Regions from separate parts of the Alteromonas sp. 07-89-2 genome, predicted to be linked through region 1. Evidence: predicted binding sites of a transcription regulator. Region 1 holds the regulator's gene; the other holds the start of a gene.
The links. Region 1 encodes MetJ, which represses methionine synthesis genes. Its sites were predicted from a motif close to TAGACGTCTAGACGTCTA; they were not measured.

Region 1 (3,430 bases):
ACGATACCGTGTAAATGGTAAACAGCGCGGTCTTATCTATGCGGACTGTTATAAAGCATCGATAGTTCATTACATGTTATATCAGATGGTAACTGCGGGCGGCCTTGGTGGCAAAGTTTAATGCAGGCTTTATACAACAAAGGCGCATTGACTGCGCCTATTGAGGAGTGCTTCATTCAAAAATGTCAGCACGATCCTGATTGTTGTATGTATTAAGTGCCTGAGCGCACACCTAGCATGTGACAGATGGCGTAGCTTAATTCACTGCGGTTCAACGTATAGAAATGGAAGTGTTTTACCCCTTCTTTAGCCAATACCTTTACCTGATCCATGGCGATGTTAGCACCTATTAGGTTACGTGTGGCTTGGTCGTCGGCATCAAGGCCGTCGAACATTTTGTGTAACCATCCCGGCACATGAACATTTGTGAACCCCGCAAATTTCACCAGTGTTTGGTAGTTGGTTACCGGCAAAATACCCGGAACGATATCTAAGTCGACACCCGCTGCGGCTGCACGGTCTCTAAATCGAAGGTACACACTCGTATCGAAAAAGAACTGGGTTATCGCTTCTGTGGCACCTGCTTCTGCTTTGCGCTTGAGGTTTAGTAAATCAAACTGCGCATTTGGTGCTTCAGGGTGCTTCTCTGGATAGGCAGCAACAGAAATATCAAAATCGGCAACGTCTTTTAGCAAGGCAACAAGATCAGAGGCATACATCTCTGTTTTCTCTACTCCTGGCGGTAAATCGCCACGAAGCGCAACAATACGGCGAATACCTGAGTCCCAGTAGTCTTTTGCAATTTGCTTAAGCTCATCACGGCTAGCATCAACACAGGTCAAGTGAGGAACCGCCGCGACACCGGTTTGCTGCTGAATGCGTTTTACAACGTCGTGGGTTCTGTCACGCTCACCGCTATTCGCGCCGTAGGTTACCGACATGTAGCTTGGCTTTAGTGGCGCTAGACGTTCAACTGACTTCCACAGGGTCTGTTCCATGGCTTCCGTTTTAGGCGGAAAGAATTCAAAAGATACATCAATATCACGCAGTTCCGACAGGGACTGGTTTAATGCATCGATACCTTGTGCGTAAGAAACCATGGCTTTTTCTCTCAAAAATGTATTCTTATAGACGTTTAGACGTCTAAATTAAAGAATATATGTCTAGACGTCAAGAGGTTTACACTGCTCAATTGACCTTTTCGTGAACTTGTTTAGAATTTCTCTTCATAACATAAAAAAGAGTAGACCGAGTTAGTACAATGGCAGAATGGAACGGTAAATATATTCACCCCTACGCAGAGCATGGCAAGAAGAGCGAACAGGTAAAGAAAGTCACTGTCTCTATACCTATTAATGTGCTTAAGGCGCTTACTGATGAGCGTACTCGCCGCCAAATCAATAATTTGCGTCACGCCACTAATTCAGAACTGTTGTGTGAAGCATTTTTACATGCGTTTACCGGTCAACCATTGCCTAACGATGATGACCTGCGCAAAGACAATCCTAATCGCGTACCGGCTGAAGCAAGACGCATTATGGAAGAAATGGGCATTGATCCAAGCTTCGAAAACGATGTGTCGGAAGACGACTGATATTTGGTATTAAAGAGAAACGGCGCTTTGTTGTAAGTTATTGCTAGTTGATAACCCACAACACGGCGCCGTTTTTTATGTACTTGTATTCTCTGAGCGCACTTTTTAGCAAATAAAGGTTGAGCACTAGCCCCTTCATTTTTTTGCCTTATGTACCAGAATTTTATTCTTCTGGGCTTTCAGGCACGCGTGCAACGCCAGATTCAATCGCAGCCTTAGATACCGCGGTAGCAATACGCTCGCATAAACGCGGGTCCATAGGTTTAGGAATAATGTACTCCTTACCAAATGTCAGACTAGTACTCTTACTGGCAGCTAGTACTTCTTCTGGTACAGGCTCCTTCGTGATAGCACGAAGGGCTTCTACTGCCGCTACTTTCATTTCATCGTTAATGGCCGTTGCACGAACATCTAGTGCTCCACGGAAAATAAACGGGAAACACAGTACGTTGTTAACCTGGTTAGGGTAGTCCGAGCGTCCGGTAGCCATAATAAGATCTTTACGTACTTCGTGAGCAAGTTCAGGCTTTATCTCAGGGTCTGGGTTAGAACATGCAAATACAATTGGGTTTTCAGCCATCAAGGCCAGTGTTTCTGGTGGTAAAACATCCGGTCCTGACACACCAACAAAAATATCCGCGCCTTCCATTACATCTTCAAGCGTACGCTTGTCAGTATTGTTAGCAAATAGCTTTTTGTGCTCAGTTAAGTCTTCGCGACGAGTATGGATAACGCCTTTTCTGTCTAGCATATAAATACGCTCACGCTGGGCACCACACTTTATAAGCAGTTCCATACAAGCGACCGCTGCTGCACCGGCACCCATACACACAATTTTAGCGCTCTCTATGCTTTTACCCTGAATTTCCAGAGCATTAAGCATGCCCGCTGCAGTTACAATAGCGGTACCGTGCTGATCATCATGAAATACCGGAATTTTACAGCGCTTAATTAGCTCTTGTTCAATCTCAAAGCATTCAGGCGCTTTAATGTCTTCTAAGTTAATGCCGCCAAATGTGTCAGCGATATTCGCTACCGTATTAATGAACTCTTCGGTCGTACGATGCTTCACTTCAATGTCAATGGCATCCAAGCCAGCAAAGCGTTTAAACAGAAGGGCTTTACCTTCCATAACAGGTTTCGATGCCAGTGGGCCTAGGTTACCCAATCCTAAAATCGCAGTTCCGTTACTGATAACGGCAACCAGGTTTCCTTTACCCGTGTATTTATAGGCGTTATCTGCGTCTTCGGCAATTTCTCTGACCGGTTCGGCAACGCCTGGGCTATAGGCAAGAGCAAGGTCATCGACGCTGTCTGCTGGCTTAGATAACTCTACGCGGATTTTTCCAGGTGTGGGTTTGGCGTGATAGTCGAGTGCGTGTTGTCTAAAATCTGACATGTAAAAAGGTATCCTTAGATGTAGGGTTCATCGGTGTTTTCGTTCACGCTCTGTAGCTATTTTATTGTCGTTATAGTTATAGGTAGATAAACGTAAGCGCGTTACAACCAAATAATGACAAAGTGATTATAAATAGTTGTTAGCACTAGGGTTTGTTGATCTTTGTTTTACAGCAATCATCAATAGGCCCCAAGGTGGCATGTGGAAAAGCAGACTAGGCGTTAACCTTTACTGATTTTGTTCACATACCTTAATGGATACAAGCCTCTGGTTTATGTACCCAAAAGCGCCACAAGTCTTGAAAGTAATGCATTATTCACAGAATTAATGCTCACTATCAAAGTGCCGATCGCAACTCTAACACAGCCAATCACTGTGTACATATCTGATCAGAATTCTCATATACCAATGTAGGTTAGGCATACTAATTAGACCAG
Region 2 (3,430 bases), on a different contig from region 1:
GTCGATTGCGCGGTCTTGCGAAGCTTACGGTAGTAAGACATTGCGCTCGTGTTCGCCTTTTTATTTGGCGTTACCACGTGAAAACCGCTTTCCATCATATCTACATATTGCTGTGCAATCGCTTCGTGACTAGTACAGTCAACAATCACCGGGTTTACCAGACTATTGTCGTTGGCGAACTGATGCAGGCGCTCTACGCTTAATCCTTCGCTTGCCGATTCAAGTGCCGCTTTCCAGTCACCGCTTAAATCAATACCTTGACTGTTTAACAGCAGTTTCCGGCTATTTGCAATGCCATAAACTCTCAGCTGAACATTGCGTTTTAACAATGCAGGCTGTTGTTTTTCAATTTGACCTAGCAGTTCGGTTCCCACATTGCCACACCCTACTAGGAATACGTCAATGGTATGGCGGTCAGAGAAAAAATTCTGGTGAATAACCTTTACCGCTTTCTTAGCACGCTTGCTTTCAATTACCGTTGAAATAGAGCGTTCTGAAGAGCCCTGAGCAATAGCAACGTTGTTTACCCGCGCTTGGGCAAGCGAGTTAAAGAAACGCGCTGCCAAGCCTTTGGTTTGACGCATACCGTCACCAACCAAAGTAACAATGGCTAGGTCATGACGCACTTCAATGGGGTCTAGCAATTGATTTTGAAGCTCTAGCGCGAACGCATCTTCAAGAAGCGTTAACGCTCGGCTGGCGTCTTTGCTTTGGATACAGAAACTGATTGAGTATTCTGAAGAAGACTGGGTAATAAGGCTTATTGAAATATTGGCGTTCGACATCACCTCAAACACACGACTTGCCATACCTACCATGCCTTTAAGGCCAGGGCCTGCAACGTTAAACATGGTGACGTTATCAAGCTGTGAAATACCTTTAACTGACGTCCACACCTCGCTTTTTTCATTGCTGATTAGCGTACCTGGCGCAGCTGGGTTTAGTGTGTTTCTGATCAAACAAGGGATGTGGTGTTGGGCAATAGGACCGATAGTTTTCGGATGAAGTACCTTGGCACCGAAATAAGACAGCTCCATCGCTTCTTGATAGGTAAGCTTGTCTAACAGCACTGCCCCTTCAACTTGATTCGGGTCAGCGTTATAAACACCGTCTACGTCAGTCCAAATTTCACAGCAGTTTGCATCGATACACGCCGCTAGAATGGCCGCTGAGTAGTCTGATCCGTTTCGCCCAAGTGTGACTTTCTCGCCCGCTTCGTTAGCCGCCACAAATCCTGGCATGATAAGAAATTCACTGCCGTCAGTAGGTACATCTGAAAAACGCGCTTTACTTAGCGATACATCGGCGATGCTATCTAAGTAGTCGCCTTCGGCAAGTACATATTTAACCGGGTCGATTACGCGGTTAGCGATACCTTTGGCAGATAGCATAGCGCTAAACAGCGTTACCGAAATGTACTCGCCAATACTTAGAATACCGGCAGCGACATTATCAGGTGCAACACCAAGCAACTTAATGCCTTCAAGGTGCTGTTTTAGTACTGATAGGTGGCTATTAATGAAGTCTACTACGCTTGCATGTGCAAACCCGTCGAGTTCTTCGTTTAGGTTGTTGGCGATGCCGGTAACCGTGTCGTTCAACTTATTGAATAAAGGCTGGAAATCTTCACCCGCGGCTGCTTGTTCACATAGTAGTGAAAGCGCGTTCGTTACCCCCTTTGGGGCAGAGAGTACAACCGCAGCACCGTCGGTTTGGTGGGTCGCCGTGCTAATCTCCATAACGCGCATGTATCGCGGTGCATCGGCTAGAGAAGAACCCCCAAACTTTAAGACTTTCATATGCTGCTCCTTAAGGTTACGCATGCTAAAACGTGTGTAAAAAAAAGCCCGCTCTGTGTTAGGCGGGCTTTCGTTGTCTTTTGCTTACTTGCACTAGTCAGCGACCGCCCTTTTTAAGGTGGTAATTAACATAATGGTGGTGCGAGTAAGTAGAATCTTTTTCATACAAGCAATTTGCCGTATAGACGTCTATATGTCAACCGCAGTTTTCACCACACTGTGTTGCAAAAAGTGCAACACTCTTTAGTTATTATTTCTTTTTAAGGTACAAATACGAGTTCAAGCAGTTTCTTTGCTGGCTTACTAGTACTCAAGTAACTTTAAACAACGACTTATTTCTAAGATCATTCAAACCTAACTCAATCAAAATCTTTCTTTAAGCCAAACTCGCCTTCAAAAATGGGGCTGTTGCACTTTGCTGGACTTTAGCAACCTCCTCTGGTCTGCCTTCAGCAACTATTTCTCCTCCCTCGCCACCAGCGCCTGGCCCCATATCTATAATGTGGTCACATGACCCAGCCACCTGCATATTGTGCTCAACCATCACCACCGTATTTCCCGCTTCAACAAGCGTGGTTAAGTGCTGCATAAGTAGCGAAGTGTCTGAAAGATGTAAACCTGTTGTAGGTTCATCAAGCACGTAAAGGGTATTGGTATTTTGAGCGCGCTTAAGTTCTGATGCTAATTTAATACGCTGAGCCTCGCCGCCTGATAACTCAGTGGCACTTTGCCCAAGGGTTAGATAGCCAAGCCCTACGTTCATTAGCGTTTTTAGTCCCCGCGTAATAACTTGATTACCACTAAATACAGATAGTGCTTCTTCAACCGTAAGCGATAATACATCAGCGATGGAATGTTTGTTGTAACCAACTTCCAGTACGTTATCGTTAAAACGCTGACCGTTACAAACGGTGCAGGTGGAATAAACACTCGGCATAAACAACAGTTCTACCGATACCACACCCAAGCCTTCACAATGTGGGCACCGCCCTTTTGCAACGTTAAACGAGAAATGACCCGCATCGTAACCACGGGATTTTGCTTCTTCGGTTGAAGCAAATAAACCTCTGATTTGGTCAAATATGCCGGTATAGGTTGCCAAAGTTGAACGGGGTGTCCTGCCGATGGGAGACTGATCGACCACAACTATACGACTTAACTCTTCAAGTCCGCTTTCAATAAAGCCTTGCTGCAGCTCACTTTCGTGTAAAAAAGTGTCTTGAGCGAGAAGAGAGTTGGCGTCGGTAAGCTGTTCTTTCGTTTTTCTCGTCTCTTTCGTTTCTTTCGCTCGCTTCCTTTCTTTCTCGACTGGACTTAAACCGTCTTTGACTAGCTCAACTAATGCTTGGCTAATCAAACTCGATTTTCCAGAGCCGGAAACGCCTGTAACACAGGTCATTACGCCAAGTGGAATATCAATATCAACATGGCTGACATTATTTCTGGACACGTCTTTTAAACGCAATGCCCCTGATGATTTACGTTTGATACGCTGGCTTAGGGCTTTATTGTTAAAAACATAGTCTGCCGTTGGGGAGCCTTTAATGCTTGCCAGTTCTTTTACCGGCCCACTGTAAACAAGTTCACCTCCGTTAACTCCCGCTCGCGGCCCCACATCCACAACCCAGTTA

Region 2: a site for MetJ is predicted at 1,974-1,991, ahead of thrA (bifunctional aspartate kinase/homoserine dehydrogenase I). Genes of this name have one in related genera too.

What each region holds. Positions count from the first base shown of each region.
Region 1 covers NZ_VTYM01000005.1:157,121-160,550, reverse strand. The annotation lists gene metF (methylenetetrahydrofolate reductase) at 213-1,100, opposite strand; gene metJ (met regulon transcriptional regulator MetJ) at 1,262-1,594, shown strand; gene F0261_RS05615 (malic enzyme-like NAD(P)-binding protein) at 1,758-2,993, opposite strand.
Region 2 covers NZ_VTYM01000026.1:11,836-15,265, reverse strand. The annotation lists gene thrA (bifunctional aspartate kinase/homoserine dehydrogenase I) at 1-1,799, opposite strand, end outside; gene F0261_RS16110 (ATP-binding cassette domain-containing protein) at 2,176-3,430, opposite strand, start outside.